3 regions of the Marinobacter nanhaiticus D15-8W genome follow, and region 1 is predicted to be linked to each of the others. Evidence: predicted binding sites of a transcription regulator. Region 1 holds the regulator's gene; each other region holds the start of a gene.

Evidence for each region. Region 1 encodes FliA, which starts transcription of late flagellar genes. Its sites were predicted from a motif close to CTAAAGTTTNNNNNNNNNNNGCCGNTAA; they were not measured.
Region 2: the regulator FliA is predicted to act here: its motif matches at 681-708, upstream of RE428_RS14110 (methyl-accepting chemotaxis protein).
Region 3: the regulator FliA is predicted to act here: its motif matches at 942-969, upstream of flgM (flagellar biosynthesis anti-sigma factor FlgM).

Annotation. Positions count from the first base shown of each region.
Region 1 covers NZ_AP028878.1:3,312,363-3,314,628, reverse strand. Annotated here, with positions in the region: gene RE428_RS14700 (MinD/ParA family protein) at 1-623, shown strand, start outside; gene RE428_RS14695 (RNA polymerase sigma factor FliA) at 713-1,450, shown strand; gene cheY (chemotaxis response regulator CheY) at 1,676-2,062, shown strand; gene RE428_RS14685 (protein phosphatase CheZ) at 2,079-2,266, shown strand, end outside.
Region 2 covers NZ_AP028878.1:3,177,181-3,179,446, reverse strand. Annotated here, with positions in the region: gene ampE (regulatory signaling modulator protein AmpE) at 1-580, shown strand, start outside; gene RE428_RS14110 (methyl-accepting chemotaxis protein) at 885-2,266, shown strand, end outside.
Region 3 covers NZ_AP028878.1:2,497,548-2,499,813, forward strand. Annotated here, with positions in the region: gene RE428_RS11160 (flagella synthesis protein FlgN) at 70-540, opposite strand; gene flgM (flagellar biosynthesis anti-sigma factor FlgM) at 548-868, opposite strand; gene flgA (flagellar basal body P-ring formation chaperone FlgA) at 1,063-1,767, opposite strand; gene RE428_RS11175 (chemotaxis protein CheV) at 1,972-2,266, shown strand, end outside.

The DNA of each region.
Region 1 (2,266 bases):
CTGACGTGCTGTCGGGCGAATGCGAGCTGCGGGAGGTCCTGGTGGATGGTCCTGGCGGCATCAAAATCGTGCCTGCCTCCTCCGGCACCCAGCGCATGACCCAGCTCACCGCTATGGAGCATGCGGGTCTGATCAATGCCTTCAGCGAGCTTGGCGATCAGATCGACGTACTGATCGTCGACACCGCGGCGGGGATTTCCGAGGGCGTCGTCAGTTTTCTCCGGGCCTCGCAGGAACTGTTGCTGGTAGTCTGCGACGAACCCACATCCATTACCGATTGCTACGCGCTCATCAAGCTGATGAACCGTGATTATGGCGTCAACCGTTTTCGCATCCTGGCCAACCAGGTCCGCAACGAGCAGGAAGGCAAGCATCTTTTCGGGAAGTTAACCCGCGTAACCGAGCGCTTCTTGGATGTTGCGCTACAATATGTGGGCATGGTTCCTTACGACGAAGCCGTCAAGAAAGCGGTACAGCGGCAGCGTGCCGTGCTCGATGCCTATCCGCGGGCCAAAGCGTCGCTAGCGATCAAGGCCTTGGCGCAGAAGGTCGACAACTGGCCGTTGCCGTCATCGCCCCGCGGTCACCTTGAATTCTTCGTCGAGCGTCTGGTGGAAGCCTGAGGCGTAACCGACTGACGGATTTGACGGTCATTTATTCTCTGGAGTCTCCGATAGAACCAAAGGCTCCCTGATTTGGGCAATCCGGATTCATGAAGTTGGCAAAAGGCCTGGGAATCTATCACCAAACCAGCGAACGCAAGGCCCATGACCTTGTCGAGCAGCATGCGCCGCTGGTTAAGAAAATCGCGCTGCATCTCCTGGCGCGTTTACCTGCCTCTGTGCAGCTGGAAGATCTCATGCAGGCCGGCATGATCGGGCTGCTGGAAGCTGCGCAGAAATACGAGGCGTCCAAGGGCGCATCGTTCGAAACCTACGCCGGTATCCGTATTCGGGGCGCCATCTTGGATGAGATCCGCAAGGGCGACTGGGTACCGCGTTCGGTTCACCGTAATTCCCGTCGTATCGCCCAGGCCATCAAGGCTGTAGAAGACCGGACCGGGCGCGAGGCCATCGACGCCGAGGTGGCTGACGAGCTAGACATGTCCCTTTCCGAATACCACGCCTGCCTGGCAGATTCTAACGGTGGCCGACTTTTTAGTCTCGATGAGCTAAATGAATCCGGCGAGGTGCCGATAAACGAAGAAGACGCTGTTCCTGATGCACCGTTCGAAGCGCTTTCGTCTGAAGGTTTCCGGCGCAGCCTGGCGGACGCGATCACCAGTTTGCCGGAGCGCGAGAAGCTGGTACTGAGTCTCTACTACCAGGAAGAGCTCAACCTGAAAGAGATCGGTGCAGTGATCGGCGTGAGCGAGAGTCGGGTCAGCCAGATCCATAGCCAGGCGGCGTTGCGCCTGAAAGCGCGGCTGAGCGGATGGCAGGCCGCCTGAGTAACCGGATCGCACACGCGTAACGTGCTCATACGTAAAGTGTAGTTTTTGGTAACGGGCGCTTTACAGATCGCGCCCAGCGGACAGAATAGGCAATGCTTCGAAAGTGCCAGGCTGGTGAAGTGCATCCGTGAGGTGGGAGGTGCCAGCTCCCATAGACGCACTACGCGGGTGGCCAGGGCCAAGAGTCGTTGCTATTCCCGGCATTAATGAGTGGAGGTCCAATTGGACAAGAACATGAAAATCCTGATCGTGGACGACTTTTCCACGATGCGGCGGATCATCAAGAATCTGCTTCGCGACCTGGGCTTTACCAATACCGACGAAGCGGATGATGGCAACACGGCGTTGCCGATGCTGAAAAGCGGCAAGTACGATTTCCTGGTGACCGACTGGAACATGCCCGGTATGTCCGGATTCGAGCTGTTACAGGCCGTTCGCGCCGACGACAGTCTTAAGAATCTACCGGTGCTTATGGTGACTGCGGAAGCCAAGCGCGACCAGATCGTTGCCGCGGCCCAGGCCGGGGTGAACGGTTACGTGGTTAAGCCGTTCACGGCGGCTGTCCTGAAGGAAAAGATCGAAAAAATCTTCGAACGTATCCAGTCCTGAGTATCAGAGCGCCATCATGGGCAATCCAAAGAACAACACCGGTAAGCTCGACCCTGAAGTCGTCGAGAAACTCCAGCTTCAGGCTGGGGAACTCAAGAATATGGTGGATGCCGGCGACTACGCGTCGGCGATGCGCCTGATCAATGATCTCAACGAGGTTCGCGACCAGAGCCTTTACCGGGAAGTGGGTCGTTTGACCCGAAG
Region 2 (2,266 bases), 140 kb from region 1:
GCGCCGTGGAGATGCCCAGGCCGCCTGGCATCACGTCAATCATCTTATTTCCGCCGAGGAGCGTGGCTCGGCCTCGGCACCGGAGCAACTGCATCGCTCCCTGGCCCGACAGTTCATCCTTGTGGTCTTCGAGCGGTATTTCTTCCTCATCTTCTGGTACGTGCTCTTGGGGCCTGCTGGCTTGGTCTGGGCGCGGCTGGCATTGGCCTGGCGCGACCACTGGCCGCACCCCGCAACGCGGCACCCGTGTGCCCGCATGGTTTCCCTGATGGCCTGGATACCTGCCCGCCTGTTGAGCTTCAGCTTTGGTATCGCTGGCGATTTGAGCGGTTGGCTGCGTCAAACTCGTAAAAAGTTGCTAAATCCGGGTATCAGGTCGAGAGATCTGCTGTTCTTGGGTGCCAACGGGGCGCTTTCCAGTTATTCTCTTGATCCAGAACGCTTTGCCTCGACGCATCCCGACGAGTGGCCGGATTACGGTGAGCGCAGCCTGCGGGCCGTGCGAGACCTGCTCAATCGCAGCATGCTGGTCTGGATTTGCGCTTTGGCGCTATTTGCCATTGGTGGCGTCTTCACTTAAGAGGATGTCGCAAGACTAAAAGCTCTCGTTCATGCAGCGTTGGAAGCCGTGGAGCGCAGGCAACCGGCTCGACCAATAACAATAAACAAACGAAGTCGACCTCAAGTTTTTGAAGACCCTGGCGACATAATAAGTACGTTCATGAAATTCACGTCAGGGAGGGCGATGTGCTCGTTTCTGCTCCGGGCTTAACACCACGGCACCGGGGGCAGGCAATAAAAACAACTAGGTCTATAAAACGGCCGCAGGCACTGAGCATTAAGGGGGATCAGTGAAGCAACTTTTGTATCCTGCAGTTGCGTTGATGAACAGGCTGCCAATGATCTACAAGTTCAGCCTGATCAGTGTTCTTTTCCTTCTGCCGATCGGCGGCTTGTCCTATCTACTTGTCAGTCAGCTCAATAACTCCATAGCCGCTATTGATCGCGAGGCCGAAGGTCTGGAGCAGTTCCGGGAGGCTAACGCCCTGGTCCGGGCGGCCTACGCTTACCGTGACTACCGTTCCGTGGGGAAGATGACTAACGATGAGGCTGTGCTCGCCAAGAGTGCCGAGGCCCGGGCCGTTATCGACGCGTCTTTTGAGAGTCTGTTGGGCGCCGAAGTGAGCTTCGATGCCAGCGGTGGCTGGACTGCCCAGGTGGAAGCCTTGCAACAGGAGTGGGAAACCCTCAAGAGCGAAGATATCTTCCAGAGCAACATCGATCCCCAGTTCAAGTACTATCAGGAGTTCGTTCAGAAGGCCCGCTCATTACTGGCGTCGACGCTGAAAGTATCCGGTCTGGCCCAAGACCCGTTACCCGAGAATCAACTGCTCCTGGAACTGGGTACGACTTCCCTCCATGACTCCATGAGCGCCCAGGGGCAGGTCCGGGCGTTTGCCATCTATAGCCTGGCCCAGGGGCAGGTAGGTTACGCCCTGGCGGACGCCATGAACGAGCTGTTCGATCGCCTCACAAACTTGCACAGTCGCCTGGAATCCGAACTCCAGGTCGGCTTGAGTTCTTCCGAGGCGCTTAACCAGCATGCGGACCTGGCTAACGCCGTTGTCCAAAGCAGTCTCACTGTACGCGACGCTCTCGATGTTAACGTCATCACGCCTTACCGGCTGGAAATGCCCTGGCAGGAGTTCGACGAGCTGGTGAATGCGGAGCTGGAGCGGCACTTTGCGCTCCAGACCCACATATTCGACGCCGTGGGAGCCAATCTTGCGAGTCGGCTCGATACCGAAAGCCATCAGCGGCTGATTATCTTCCTGGCGTTGGGCGTGGTGCTGGCGATAATCGTCTACCTCTACCTGGGGTTCTTCATGTCCGTGAAAATGGCCATCACCCAGTTCGGCCGTGCGGCGCGCAAGGTGGCTGATGGTGACATGACCGTTCGTATCGACCTACAGAACCGTGACGAGCTGGGGGCGCTAACCAGCGAGTTCAACAACATGACCTCGAAGATGGCGGAATTGATCCGGTCCGTCAGCCGAACCACGGGCGATGTCGACGGCCAGGCCGTGCGTGTCAACGATACCGCATCTGCCAATAGCGAAGCGGTTTCCCGCCAGATGCAGGAGACTGACCAGATTTCCGATGCCATGCATCAGATGGTCGACACCGTGCAGGAAGTGGCCGAGAGCGCCCAACGGGCGTCCGATTCCGCTACCCATGCCGAGCGGGATGCCGATAAGGGGCGTCA
Region 3 (2,266 bases), 810 kb from region 1:
ACTGAGTGTGTGGTCCAGCCCCGGCTCTTGTTTGATAGCGTAATTTGTACTCTTGAAGCGGACTTTCCGTCAGGCGCTGGCCAGCACGGTCTTGTGGCTTACGGCCGTTGACTGACCTTGGGCTCCGTAAAGCTTCGCCTGTTCCGAGCAACCACGGAAGATTTCCGTCAGTCGACCCAGACGCTGCTGAAGATTGCCGACGATACGGCCATTGACCTGGTTCATACGCTGGCAGGCCTTGAGGCGATTCTCAGCATCGATCCAGAGTTGGGTAAGGTCGGCCAAGCCGGCTGCCCGGATAAAGGTGGAAGGCTGGCCCTGACGCGGATTGAAGCCCATGTTCACCAGCGCATGGATCTTGCGTTTGGCGCGCTCGCGGATGTCGCTCAGGATGCGGTTCTTCTCTTGTGTGACAACCTGTAGGCCATCCATATTCGAAGACTTGAGATGTTTCTTTTCGGAGGCCAGCAACCCGCCTAATTGCTCCAGTTGCTGGATATCCTGTTGCAGCAGTGATTTCAACTCATCAATGGCAGCCATGCTTTACTCACCCAAAAATGCTTTTATCCATATCAAGCATTTTCTGGGCCAGTTTCTCTGCGTCAATCTTGTAGCTACCGTCTGCCAGCGCGGATTTAATCTGTTCAATCCGGTTGTCGTCGACTTCCGGATAGCTGTCCAGGCGTTCTTCGAGTTTCTTGAGGTCACGTGCCTGGCTGCTCAAGCTGACGTTGTCCGGGCGAGCCCCCTGGGTACGGGCCTGCTCGGTAGGCGTGGCCGGGCTCTTCTGAGCCGCCTTGTCCGTTGTGGTAGAGCTGGTTTTGGTGTTGACCTGGCCGGGGCCAATTCCATTGAAGTCAACTGACATAATCGTTACCTGCGCATGCTGATGAGTTGCCAAGGCGCCTTTCAACGGCGCCATTGCAATCCGGTTTCAATTTGTATCGGCCGGGCTGCATAGAACTTTAGGGATTTTTAAAAAGAATTTGCGGCGCGTTCCTGCCGCCTTGCGGCAATCCCTTTCCTTTTGGCGCCCAAGAGTCAATCAGCCGCTCCCTGAGCTTACATGGGCACTTCGACGCGCCCCGGAGCAGTGATCATTGCTCTCAGTGTGCGTTCGGAACGCAAGTTCTGGACCAGGACCTGCTCGCCGATCCGACCGTTAGCCAGGGCCTTGCCTCTCGATTCCACCGCAATGGGACCACTACGTGCAACGATAATAACATGGTCGCCCCGTGCGACGGCATCCGGCTGGATCACGATATCCGGTGTGAAGACGGTGCCTGCGTTGACGGAACGGCGAAGCTCCATGCCGATCAGGGCATCGCGACGGGTGACCGCGCTACGACGCACTGAATTGACGACGATCGGCTGGGTGTCGATCATGCTCTCCGTAACCCTGTCGCCCCGGCTGAGGGGGCGCGCCGCAACGAGCCCTTCGCCTCGGATCTCCACCGTCGCCGACAGGAACATGCGCCAGGGCCGCTGGCCGGAACAGGAGACTTCCAGGGTAGGCTGGGTTGTCGACAGCGGATCGCTGGAAAACCTGACCGATGGGTCGTCCGGGCAGGGTGCCAGGTTGAGACGCGAATCGATGTTGCCCAGGCTGTATGTCACGGCGTAGCCTTCATCCTTCTGCTGCTCGGCAAAGTCTTTCAGGAAGGTACGCGCCGCCGTCTTCAGGTCGGCCGGCGTCGTTTTTTCGACGGCCTGCAGCGATGGACTGAATGCCAGTGCGGTCAGTAGCGACAAAATGATGATGCGCATTTCTCTGTATATGTCCTATGCTTATCGATCAACGGGCAAGGTAAAATTAAGTCAATTCCTGACATATTTCTGTTGACGAGTTTACGTCGTCAGTTAAAGATTCAATGGCGTTTCAGGAAAGCTTTCGCAATAAACGTGCCGTAATTTGGCTCCAAGGATCGACCAGATCGGTAACCCGAAAGTTCTATTAATAGGTAGATCGTTATGGCAGGTGTATTAGACAGCGTTAACCAGAGAACGCAGCTGGTCGGGCAGAATCGTCTCGAACTTCTGCTCTTTCGCTTAAAGGGACGTCAGATTTACGGCATCAATGTCTTCAAAGTGAAAGAAGTTCTTCAATGCCCGAAGCTGTCGTCTATTCCGAAAAGTCGCTCTGTCGTTCGCGGGGTCGCTCATATCCGGGGCGAAACGATCCCGGTGATAGATCTGGGCTTGGCCATCGGCATGCCGGGTATTCCCGAGGACAAGCTATCTGAAAGCTTTGTCGTGATTTCAGAGT